Regions from separate parts of the Vagococcus jeotgali genome, predicted to be linked through region 1. Evidence: predicted binding sites of a transcription regulator. Region 1 holds the regulator's gene; each other region holds the start of a gene.
What was found. The regulator LexA, encoded in region 1, represses DNA repair genes until DNA is damaged. The targets are predictions, from matches to a motif close to CNAACANNTGTTNG.

Region 1 (4,323 bases):
TAGTGACTCTAAATTATTACCATCTTCTACTAAAATATGGTGCCAACCTGATGCTTCAAAACGCCCCTTAACATCTTCACTAAATGATTTGTCTAAAGGACCATCTAAAGAGATGTCATTTGAATCATATAACACAATCAGTTTATCTAATTTAAGGTGACCAGCTAAACTAATAGCTTCTTGAGAAACACCTTCCATTAAATCCCCATCACCGCATAAAGCATAGGTGTAATGATCAACGATATTATAATTTTCTTTGTTGTACGTTGCAGCTAAGTGAGCTTCTGCCATTGCAAAACCAACACTCATTGCAATCCCTTGTCCTAATGGTCCTGTCGTCGCTTCAACCCCGTCAGTATGTAATACTTCAGGATGTCCTGGCGTTAAACTATCCCACTGGCGAAATTGTTTTAATTGATCCATCGGTAAGTCATAACCTGATAAATGTAATAAGCTATAAAGCATAGCTGAACCATGTCCTGCTGATAAAACAAAACGATCACGATCCACCCAGTTTCTTGACGTTTTTGGGTTTACTTTTAAAAATTTTGTCCAAAGCACATAGGCCATTGGTGCTGCACCCATTGGTAATCCAGGATGACCTGAATTAGCTTTTTGAATCATATCTAAACTTAATGTACGGATTGAATTAACACCTAACTGATCTGTTTTATCAAATAACATCTAACATCCTCCTATTTAGGTTTTTTTTACCTTTATTGTATTTTACAACGGTTACATTATTTTTTCAAGGTAAAATTGAAAAACATGGAAGAGTTATCTTCCATGTAATCCTTTTTCTTTTTGAATTTGTTTTAATTTTTCTGGAGTCACATCTGTTCCTTCTTCATCTACAACTTTCATACCCTCTATTTGATTTTTCATACCTGAGCGAAAGGTTTGAATATACTCATCTCTTAACTCTTGTTGTTCTTTTTGTTCTGCCTCTGTTAAAGACGCCTCTGATTTAGCTTTTTTCGCTAATTCGTTAATTCTATCTAATTTATCTTTACTTAACATATTATATTCCTCCTTGGATTGACTACCTAAATAGTAGCTTAAATTCTTTAAAAATTCAATTAATTAGCTGCCTTAACCTAAAAACGAACATGTGTTTGATTAACTTAAACTTTTATGTTACACTCAAAAAAAAGCGAAAAGAGGGAATCGAATGTCAAACTCTCGTTCATCTAGACAAATTAATGTTTTAAGATATATATACGAACAAGTTGAAGAAAAAGGATACCCACCAACGGTTAGAGAAATTGGAACAGCTGTTAATCTATCTTCCACCTCTACTGTTCATGGTCACCTATCAAGATTAGAAAAAAAAGGACTTATTCAACGAGATCCAACAAAGCCACGTGCTATTGAATTAACCGATGAAGGACTTAAATTAATAGGAGTTAAATCACCTTTTATTCCTATGTTAGGAGTTGTTACAGCTGGTGAACCGATCCTGGCTGTCGAAGAAGCATCGGATTTCTTTCCTCTACCTCCTGATTTAAAATATGAAGAAAATAGTTTATTTATGCTAACGATTCGTGGGGAGAGTATGATCAATGCAGGTATATTTGACGGAGATCATGTCATTGTTAGAAAACAGTCTCAAGCAAACAATGGTGATATTATTATTGCTATGACAGATGACAATGAAGCAACATGTAAACGATTCTTTAAAGAAGACCACTACATTCGACTACAACCTGAAAACGACACATTAGAGCCTATTATTTTAGATAATGTCTCTGTTTTAGGTAAAGTCGTTGGATTATATCGTAACCATATATAATAAAGCATTTAATAAATGCTTTATTTTTTACTTTACAAATCGAACAAGCATTCGTATAATAAGGACAATCGAACAAATGTTCTTATTAAGAATAAAGGAGAGATCATCATGTTAGCATTAAGAAGATATGCGTTTATTTTAGTTGTTTTGATTGTTGGGATGTTTTTAGGGAATATGAGTTTAAATATTGCCCTACTTGTTTTAACCCCTCTTGTCTTAATTTGGTTGATGTTATGGGATGATAAAAATTACAAGCGCCGACAAAAACAAGATTATATGAAGAAACAACAACATTACTGTTCTTATAAAAAATAAGTAAACTCTACTTATCTAATGACAATAAAAAATAATCATAGGCATATAACCGCCTACGGTTATTTTTTATTGATTTATTAACCCAATTCCTCTAATCTTGATTTGACAACAAGAAAGGAAGATATAGATGACATCAACTATTGAATTAACTAGCCAATTAACTAATATCGCTTCACCAACAGGAAATACTTTTACTATTATCGACTACATTGAGACTCTTTTAAAAGAATCAAATTATGTACCGAAAAAAACGAACAAAGGTGCACTACTAGTAAGTGTTCCAGGAAATGATGACCATAAACATCGCTTTATTACAGCTCATGTGGATACTCTTGGTGCTATGGTTCGTGCTATTAAACCTGATGGTAGACTTAAGATTGATCTAATTGGAGGTTTTAAGTTTAATGCCATTGAAGGTGAATACTGTACAGTCTACACACAAAATGGTAAAGAACTAACAGGAACGATTTTAATGCATCAAACCAGTGTTCATGTCTATAAAGATGCTGGTGATGCTCCTAGAAACCAAGACAATATGAAGATTAGACTGGATGAAAAAGTAACAAGTAAAGAAGAAACTCAAAAATTAGGGATTCAAGTTGGTGATTTTATTAGCTTTGACCCACGTACTGTCATTACTCCTACTGGCTTTATTAAATCTAGACATCTTGATGACAAAGTGAGTGTTGCTATTTTAATTAATTTTCTACTTCAACTGAAAAAATCAGGTGATACGATTCCATTTACGACACACTTTTTATTTTCTAATAATGAAGAAATTGGTTATGGCGGTAATTCAAATATTGACCCTCGTGTGATTGAGTATGTTGCCGTTGATATGGGTGCTATGGGTGATGATCAACAAACTGATGAATACAGCGTCTCAATCTGTGTAAAAGATGGAAGCGGGCCCTATCACCTTTCTCTTAGAAATCATTTTGTTACACTTTGTCAAAATAACCACATTCCTTACCAGCTAGATATCTACCCTTACTACGGTAGTGATGCCTCTGCTGCTATCAGATCTGGTGCTGATATTAAGCATGGTTTAATCGGGGCAGGTATCGAGGCTAGTCATGCTTATGAAAGAACACATATTGAATCAATTGAAGCTACTGAAAAATTAGTAGCAGCTTATTTATTCAGCAAAGAATTAATATGATTTTTTAAAAACCTCTTGACCTTTATCACTTTTAAGCGTAAAGTATAATCCATAAGCTTAAATTATAGTGTGGGTATCTAACCCATGATGAGCAGGCAATATGCGGATTGCTTAAGTTTAATTTTTTCGCATACATTTAATGTTTTTTAAACCATTAAAATTGCCTCAACAGTTTATAATAAAGTTTTACGTTCGTGATAGTTAAGTTGACAGTTAATTATCAATACTAAGCTCATTAATCAGCTCATCAATTTAATTGATTAGACTTAGTAGAAAAACGAACAAATAAAATGTTATATTCTAAAGGAGGAATTATTTATGTCAGTAGTATTACAAGTAGCAGCAAGAGAAGTACGTCCAAGATCATTACGTAAAAAATTAAGAGCAGAAGGTCGTGTACCTGGTGCTGTTAACGGAAACGGAATTGAAAATTTATCAATTTCTGTTAATGAAAAAGAATTAGACAAAGCAATCCGTGAAAATGGATTAAACGCTGTTTATACTTTAGACTTAGACGGTAAAAAAGTTAATACATTATTACACGATTATGAGTTAGATACATTTACAAAAGCTTGGATTCACGTTGAATTCTTAGCTGTTGATATGACTCAATTAACAGAAGTTGAAGCTGAATTAGTTCTTGTTGGAACTCCTAAAGGCGTTAAAGCTGGTGGCGTGTTAGAGCAAAACTTATACAACGTTCAAGTTTCTGCAACACCTGATAATTTACCAGAACGTGTTGAAGTGAATATCGAGCCTTTAGTAATTGGTGATGCTTTAACTATTGGAGATATTCCAGCTCATGCAGACTACACAATCGTAACAGATGCTGAAGAGCAAATCTGTGCGGTAACTGAGTTTGTTGCAGTTGAAGAAATCGAAGTTCCAGCTACAGCTGTTGAACCTGAGATTGTTGACCAAAAAGGTAAAGAAGAAGAAGAATAATCTTCATCAAGGAGCTTGTGATCATCTATGGTCGCAAGCTTTTTTATATGTTAATTTCAAAATAAAAGTGAGGTTTTTATGAAAAAAATATTAAATAAAGAAACCATTA
Region 2 (4,323 bases), 170 kb from region 1:
CAAAAAGACTCTGATTGCTTTAGCAACAGTTTTAGTAATTTGTTTAGCCGGAGCAGGAATCTTTTTTGCTAAAACATATTTTGATGTCAAAAATGTTGCAGAAAAGATGAGCGTACCTGTTGAAGGACGGCCTGAGAGTGTGAAGGTGAAAGAAGGCGATCCTTTCTCAGTTTTACTACTTGGAATTGATACAGGGGATTTTGGAAGAAACGATGTTGGTCGTTCTGATACCATGTTAGTGGCTACTGTAAATCCTCGTGAAAAGAAAACAACTTTAATAAGCGTACCGCGTGATACAAGAACTGAAATTATTGGACATGATACCACTGAAAAAATAGCTCATGCCTATGCTCATGGACAAGAGAAAATGGCGATGGATACTGTTGATAATTTATTAGATATGCAACTAGATCATTATATTTGGATCAATATGATGGGGTTTGAAGGTTTAGTTAATGCTGTTGACGGGGTTGATGTGGATAATAAATTTGAATTTGAGCAAGATGGCTTTAAATTTAAAAAAGGGCCTCAATCACTTAACGGAGAAGAAGCATTAGCTTATACTCGTATGCGCTACGAGGATCCAAATGGTGATTATGGTCGTCAAGTTCGTCAACAAGAAGTGATTGAAGGAATTGCTGATAAAGCACTTAGTCTTGGTGGAGTTAAGCATTATAAAGCTATTTTAAAAGCTATTGAGGACAATATGAAAACAGATTTAGAGCCAGATGAGATGTTTGAAATTGCTCTAAATTACCGGGATAGTTTCCAAAATATTGAAGATGAAACCTTATATGGCGAGGGTGTTTGGATTGATGATGTGTCTTACCAAGAAATCCCAGATGATGAGTTAGTTCGTGTTCAAAATATTATTAAAGGACAAGTTAAGTAGAAGTAGATGTTTAGCTTGTAATAAAGAAGAGGAAAATGCTTATGGTGCATTATAGAACCACAGGCATTTTCCTCTTTTTTTATACAAAATAGCTTAAGCTAGTGCCCCCATTGGATCCCACGGAGCTAAAACAGTCACGTCATCTTTTTCAACAATGGTTTTTAATTCATCAGAAAGATATTTTTTATTAATAACGACTTGGTATGTAAATTCTTCAAACCAATCATCACTCATAACGAAATAGCCTTTACTTCCAACTTTGTCACCCCAACTGTTTTCTACTTTCCATTTTTTAGCTATATCATTAACTAAATCCACACCAGTGATAACCATGGCATGAGTCATTAGACTCTCACCATAATCAAGTCTTTGGGCTTTTGACATAGTTAAATCAATATCAAGGGTCTCTTCAACACTGTAAATATCCAGAGCCATAATACCTGAATCACGAGTTGAAGACTGTCCAACGTCACAACCAAACCAGACACTTTCTCCATCTTGAAGTTGTTTAATCGTTAGTTCTTTAAATGTTTTCATATCTAAATTAAGATGTCTGATTTCTTTTCCGCCTACTACAGTTCCTAGCATATCTATGGTGTAGAGCTTGTTATAAGGTTTATCTTTGGTTGGTGCATTGATAATACTAATATAATCATCTAAATCAACCCCAATGAATTCATCAAAAAAAGTTTGAGGTGTTAATCCTTGTTTAATATGATAATTATTGTCAGTATCATAATAAGCATAATCAAATTCAGTTGGTGGTGTCCCAAGTGCGATGCTTAAGAGATTATAAACTTCTTGTAGTAATTGATTAATGATATTTTGAATATCAGATTTACTAGCACCTTCATCAAGGGCTTTTCGAAGTGTTAGGGCATCTTTTCTTAGTTTTTTATTTAAAATAGTGTTTAATTCACGGCTATTTGAGCTACTACTTGTTTCTGGCATAATTGTTTTTGGAACGATACCATATTTTTGAATAATCGCAACTAACATGTCCCACTGGCCACCATCTTGTTGTGGGGTAGCAAGTAAAAAGGCTACATCACGACTTGTAATATCTTCGTGGGAAGTTTTAATAATGTTGTGGTAAAAATAATTAGCTTTTTCAAATTTGTCCCAAAAGAAAGTATAGTTTTGTGATAATTCAAAATCTTTAATATGATGATTGTTTAAAACATCATGTCTAAATGTATTAAGTGCCGCAAACATCCAGCATCTTCCACTTTGTTTTTGATTGGTCACATTACCTGTATCTAAATCAATTGAAAATGTTGGGTGATTAGCTACTACAGAATCCATATTTTCTGAAGAAGCTAAAATTCCATTTTTACTAACAGAACGTTGTGCAATATGGTGCTCTTTACTCGACTTAAATTCTTGTTGCATTGTTTTAATAGTTTCTTTATTAATTGAAAAACTCATAATACATTACCCCTTTCATTGAGATTATTCTACTCCTTTTTTTATTAAATTCAAAGGACTAAGAACTTGGCGAAAATATGTTCGGTATGTTAAACTTTAACAAGTTAGAGTCAAATGACAAAGGAGAGTATGCAAGTGATAGAAAGACAGACCCATCATACTTTTGATTTAGTATCTAAATACGCCCCTGCAGGAGATCAGCCAGAGGCCATTAAACAATTAGTTAAACATATCGAAGACAAAGAAAAAGCTCAAATTTTATTAGGTGTAACAGGTTCTGGTAAAACATTCACCATGAGTAATGTGATTAAAGAGGTTAATAGACCTACTTTAATTATCGCTCATAACAAAACTCTAGCAGGGCAACTTTATAGTGAGTTTAAAGAATTTTTTCCAAATAATGCTGTTGAATATTTTGTGAGTTATTATGATTATTATCAACCAGAGGCTTACGTGCCATCAAGTGATACTTATATTGAAAAAGATTCTAGTGTCAATGATGAGATTGATAAATTAAGACATTCAGCCACAAGCTCACTGTTAGAGCGTAATGATGTCATTGTTGTGGCTTCTGTGTCTTGTATTTATGGTTTAGGTGATCCTAGAGAATATCAAGATCAAGTGTTATCCTTAAGAGAAGGCATGGAGATGGAGCGAGATGAGTTACTTAGAGCTTTAGTTGATATTCAGTTTGATCGTAATGATATAGATTTTCAGCGTGGTAGATTTAGAGTTAGAGGTGACGTTGTAGAGATTTTTTTAGCATCAAAAGATGAGCATGCTATTCGTGTTGAATTTTTTGGTGACGAAATTGATAGAATTAGAGAGTTTAATACTCTAACAGGTGAAGTACTAGCTGATAGAGAACATGTGGCAGTTTTTCCGGCGACTCACTTTGTGACAAATGAGGAACATTTAGAAGAAGCCATAGGAAATATTCAAGCTGAATTAGACGTTAGGCTGGCTGAGCTTCGCCGTGAAGATAAATTAATTGAAGCACAAAGACTTGAGCAGCGAACAAACTACGATATTGAAATGATGCGTGAGATGGGTTATTGCTCAGGAATTGAAAATTATTCAAGACACATGGATGGTCGTAAAGAAGGAGAGAGTCCTTATACTCTAATTGATTTTTTTCCTGATGATTTTTTAATTATGGTAGACGAGTCACACGTTAGTTTACCGCAAATTAGAGGCATGTATAACGGGGATAGAGCTAGAAAACAAATGCTTGTAGATTATGGGTTTAGACTACCAAGTGCTTTAGATAACCGTCCTTTAAAACTAGAAGAATTTGAAGAAAAAGTCAATCAGATTATGTATGTATCAGCAACACCAGGTCCTTACGAAATGGAGGAGACAGATCATGTTGTAGAGCAAATCATTCGCCCAACCGGCCTTTTAGATCCTGTGATTGAAGTTCGTCCAATTATGGGACAAATTGATGATTTGGTTGGAGAAATAAATGAGCGGACACAAAGAAATGAACGTGTCTTTATTACAACATTGACTAAAAAAATGTCAGAGGATTTAACAGATTATTTAAAAGAGTTAGGTATTAAAGTGAAGTATCTTCATAGTGATATCAAAACTTTAGAAAGAACAGAAATCATCAGAGATTTAAGACTAGGTGAGTTTGATGTTTTAATCGGAATCAATTTACTACGTGAAGGTTTAGATGTTCCTGAAGTGTCTCTTGTGGCGATTCTTGATGCAGATAAAGAAGGCTTTTTAAGAAGTGAGCGCTCATTGATTCAAACTATTGGACGAGCAGCGAGAAATGCTGATGGGAAAGTTATTTTGTATGCTGATAAGATGACAGATTCTATGATGAAAGCGATGGATGAAACAAGTAGACGTCGTCAAATTCAGGAAGCATATAATAAAGAACACGGTATCGTACCTAAGACAATTATGAAAGAAATTAGAGATTTAATTAGTATTACAAAAGAAGCAGATCACACCTCAGAGGAGCGTTTATCTATTCAAGAGCAGTACAAAGA
Region 3 (4,323 bases), 360 kb from region 1:
TACGTTTAGCAAGTGAGATAGACCAAACTGTTCATTCACTCAAAGATGTCCCAGTTATTGAAGCTGATCAATTAGAACCTATTGAAGAGGATATACCTAGTCATGAGTTTCCGGATTTAGAATACTTTGGACAGATGCATGGCACTTATTTATTTGCTCAAAGTAGGGAGGGTCTCTATATTATTGATCAACATGCAGCCCAAGAACGAATTAAATACGAATATTTCAGGAAAAAGATAGGTGAGGTGACTGATGATTTACAGCAATTACTTGTACCAATTGTGCTAGAATTTCCAAAAGATGAATACTTTCGTATTAAAGAAAACATAGCTGTTTTTGAAGAGGTGGGAATTGAACTTGAAGACTTTGGTAAGCAAAGCTTTATCGTACGCTCACACCCGACTTGGTATGAGCCAAACCAAGAAGAGGCCGCTATTCATGAAATGATAGCTATTTTCTTAGAGGAAGGTAGAGTAGATGTAGCCAAGTTTAGAGAAGACACAGCGATTATGATGAGTTGTAAACAATCGATTAAAGCTAATCATCATTTAAATGATATCCAAGCAAGATCCTTGTTAGAGGAGCTTAAATTATGTGATAATCCCTTTAACTGTCCTCATGGTAGGCCTGTTTTAATCCATTTTAATAATCAAGATATGGAAAAATTATTCAAACGAATTCAAGATCCACATTAAGGAGATGATAAGATGATTTTAGCTTCACAATCACCAAGACGAAAAGAATTATTATCAAAAGTGACAGGTCATTTCACTATTGCTCCAGCTAACATAGATGAAACGGTAGATATTAATGAAACACCAAAATACTACGTTGAGCGAATGGCTAAAAATAAGGCTGAAAAAATCAAAGAATTATATCCTGATGAGGTGATTATTGGGTGTGGCACAACAGTTGTACTTGGTGATACCATTTTAGGTAAACCAATTGATGATCAAGATGCCTATGCCATGTTATCTTCTTTAAGTGGTAAAACACATCAAGTGATGACAGCAGTGTGTGTCATCACACCAGAAAACGTATATGAGCACACAGAGATAGTAGATGTTGTGTTCTATGAATTAGAAGATGGACATATTAAGCAATATATTAAATCTGGTGAGGCTAGTGATAAAGCAGGTGCTTACGGGATTCAAGATCAAGGGAGCTTATTTGTAAAATCAATTTCTGGTGATTATTTTTCAGTTGTTGGTTTACCGATTGGTTATTTAAATCAATTATTTACTGAGTTAGGTAGGTGAGAAGATGACAAATCAAGATGACTTAAGAAAACGATTAACACCGATTCAATATCAAGTAACTCAAGAAAATGGAACAGAGTATCCTTTTACAAGTGAATACGATGCTTTATTTGATGAGGGGATTTATGTGGATATTGTCAGTGGGGAACCTCTATTTTCTTCCCTAGATAAATATGATGCAGGTTGTGGGTGGCCTTCATTTACAAAACCAATTGTTACTTTAAAAGAACTAGAAGATACTAGTTTGACTCGTGTTAGAACGGAAGTAAGAAGTGAGCAGGCCAACTCTCATCTAGGTCATGTGTTTCCTGATGGCCCAGTAGAAGCAGGTGGTTTACGTTACTGTATTAACGGTGCAGCTTTAAAGTTTATCCCAGTATCAGAGCTTGAGAGTCAAGGCTATAAAGAGTATTTAACTTTGTTTAAATCTTAAATAAAAAGATGGAGCTGTACTAAAAGTCAGCTTCATCTTTTTATTAGCTATACCTGAAAAGTCTATTGTGGTACAATTTATGGGAACATGCGTACGGGAAAAGGAGATTATTATGTTTGAATATATGACAGGGGCAGTGACATTTATCAGCCCATATTACATTGTGTTAGATGTTAATAATATTGGTTATCAGATTGCTGTAGCGAATCCCTTTCGCTACTCTAGCAAGTTAAATCAGGAAATTAAAATCTATATGCATCAAGTAATTCGAGATGATGCCCACACCTTATATGGCTTTTCATCTTTAGAGGAAAAACAATTGTTTCTAAAAGTGATTAGTGTATCAGGGATAGGGCCAAAAAGTGGTCTAGCTATTATGGCTTTAGATGATCATGTAGGTTTAGTCAATGCTATTGAGTCACAAGATGCTACGTATTTAACTAAATTTCCAGGTGTCGGGAAGAAAACAGCTCAACAATTAATTTTAGACTTACAAGGTAAATTAGATGATGTGGCCATTGATTTAGTTAAAACACCAGTGGCAGGCTCACAAGAAAAACTATTTGCCACAAGTACTTCTCCTTATCTAGATGAATCCCTTGAGGCACTAAAAGCTTTAGGTTATTCTGAAAGAGATATTAAACGAATTAAGGGAGAGCTTGAAAGTCATCATGATAAAACAACAGATGAGTATTTGCGTATTGGTTTAAAATTATTAATGAAAAAATAAGGAGGTAAACTTACGTGGAAGAAGAACAACGTATTGTCTCTTATGAAAGCCACGAGCATGAGATGGAAGATGTGGCAGAGAAAAGTTTACGACCAAGCACCTTATCCCAATACATAGGGCAAACAAAAGTCAAAGAAGAGCTTCATATTTATATCAAAGCAGCTAAGCAAAGACAAGAGGCTCTAGATCACGTATTATTATACGGACCACCAGGGTTAGGGAAAACGACTATGGCCATGGTTATTGCTAATGAAATGGATGTTCAAATTAAGACGACTAGTGGTCCAGCCATTGAGAAACCTGGAGATTTAGTAGCAATATTAAACGAATTAGAACCAGGAGATGTGTTGTTTATTGATGAAATTCATAGATTACCTCGTGTAGCAGAAGAATTATTATACTCTGCTATGGAGGATTTTTATGTGGATATTATGATAGGTCAAGGGCCAACTTCTCATCCTGTTCATTTTGAATTACCTCCCTTTACTTTAGTTGGGGCCACTACAAGAGCAGGCATGTTATCAGCACCTTTAAGGGATCGTTTTGGTATTGTGTGCCACATGGAATATTATGAAACAGAGGATTTAAAAGAAATTGTCCTGCGTTCTGCTGATATATTTGATGTGACTATTGAGGAAAGTGGTGCATATGAAATTGCTTTAAGATCAAGAGGAACCCCTAGAATTGCTAATCGTTTATTAAAGCGGGTGAGAGATTTTGCTCAAGTAAAGAGTGAGGGGCTTGTGACGGATGAAATTGCTGATGAGGCTCTAAAGATGTTACAAGTGGATCATAAGGGATTAGATTATGTGGATCAAAAACTATTAAAAGCTATGATTGAATTATATGACGGTGGTCCGGTAGGGTTGACAACGATTGCAGTTAACATTAGTGAGGAGCGGGAAACTGTTGAGGATATGTATGAGCCATATCTTATTCAAAAAGGTTTTATCAAGCGAACGTCAAGAGGAAGAGTAGCGACTTATCTAGCTTATGAACATTTAGGATACGACTGGAAGGAATAAAATTAAATAATTATTAAATGACTTAAGAAACGAAGGGTTATTATTAGAACTTTCTTATGTTTTAAGGTATACTAGATGTATCATGAGATTAAGAAAGGGTTTGACAAATATGAAAAAATCAAACGTAATTTTAGGAATCGCAGTGGGAGTAGCAGCAGGTTATGCCTATGCTGTATGGAAAAAAATGCAAGAACCTCAATGGAACAAACAATCTATTAAAGGTCATGCAGAAGAATTCGCAGGACATGTCTTGCATAATGATGACTTAGCAAGAGAAGGTAAGATGGATCAAGTGATTGGTGCTTCTCGTGCCGTTGCTAATGATATTACAAAACAAACATCTCAAATCATTGATGATGTGATTGGTACTGGAACAAGTATGATGGTTAAAGGTAAATTAGATGAAGTTGAAGGCAAACATAGTGGCGACAAAATCTTAAAAACAAAAGGGAATGTCGAAGAAGTAGTAGGTGCAACACAGTTTACTAAAGAAAAAATCGACAACCATTTAGAGAAAAAACACGAAGCACATCAAGATAATAAATAATAAATGAAAAAAGAAAGCTAGACAGCTTTCTTTTTTTATTTGCGTCTAGAGCTTGAATGCCATTTTTTTACTTGTTGGCGCTTGATATAGGCATCATGCTTTTTGTGAGTAGGTTTTTCTTTAAGTGAATTCTTGGAATAAATATTAATAGTGGAAACTAATAAATCGAAAATAAGTAGGATCCCTAAACAGAAAATTTCTAGAAAAATAATGACAATTAATTTTTGGAAATGCTCTGGTAAAAAAGTTAAATCCAGTAAGGGAATACAAAATGAGTAAATATTAATTGATAACCAAATCATTGCCGTAAACAGCACTCGCCCCAAATA

Region 2: a site for LexA is predicted at 2,391-2,404, ahead of uvrB (excinuclease ABC subunit UvrB). Genes of this name have one in related genera too.
Region 3: a site for LexA is predicted at 1,775-1,788, ahead of ruvA (Holliday junction branch migration protein RuvA). Genes of this name have one in related genera too.

What each region holds. Positions count from the first base shown of each region.
Region 1 covers NZ_CP142146.1:1,438,255-1,442,577, forward strand. Annotated here, with positions in the region: gene tkt (transketolase) at 1-684, opposite strand, end outside; gene VSF34_RS07185 (DUF896 family protein) at 778-1,020, opposite strand; gene lexA (transcriptional repressor LexA) at 1,172-1,792, shown strand; gene VSF34_RS07195 (hypothetical protein) at 1,901-2,107, shown strand; gene VSF34_RS07200 (M42 family metallopeptidase) at 2,235-3,269, shown strand; gene VSF34_RS07205 (50S ribosomal protein L25/general stress protein Ctc) at 3,588-4,214, shown strand; gene VSF34_RS07210 (GtrA family protein) at 4,293-4,323, shown strand, end outside.
Region 2 covers NZ_CP142146.1:1,270,643-1,274,965, reverse strand. Annotated here, with positions in the region: gene VSF34_RS06445 (LCP family glycopolymer transferase) at 1-892, shown strand, start outside; gene VSF34_RS06440 (C1 family peptidase) at 986-2,320, opposite strand; gene uvrB (excinuclease ABC subunit UvrB) at 2,456-4,323, shown strand, end outside.
Region 3 covers NZ_CP142146.1:1,801,578-1,805,900, reverse strand. Annotated here, with positions in the region: gene mutL (DNA mismatch repair endonuclease MutL) at 1-695, shown strand, start outside; gene VSF34_RS08965 (Maf family protein) at 708-1,259, shown strand; gene msrB (peptide-methionine (R)-S-oxide reductase MsrB) at 1,264-1,692, shown strand; gene ruvA (Holliday junction branch migration protein RuvA) at 1,805-2,422, shown strand; gene ruvB (Holliday junction branch migration DNA helicase RuvB) at 2,485-3,447, shown strand; gene VSF34_RS08945 (CsbD family protein) at 3,557-3,994, shown strand; gene VSF34_RS08940 (hypothetical protein) at 4,030-4,323, opposite strand, start outside.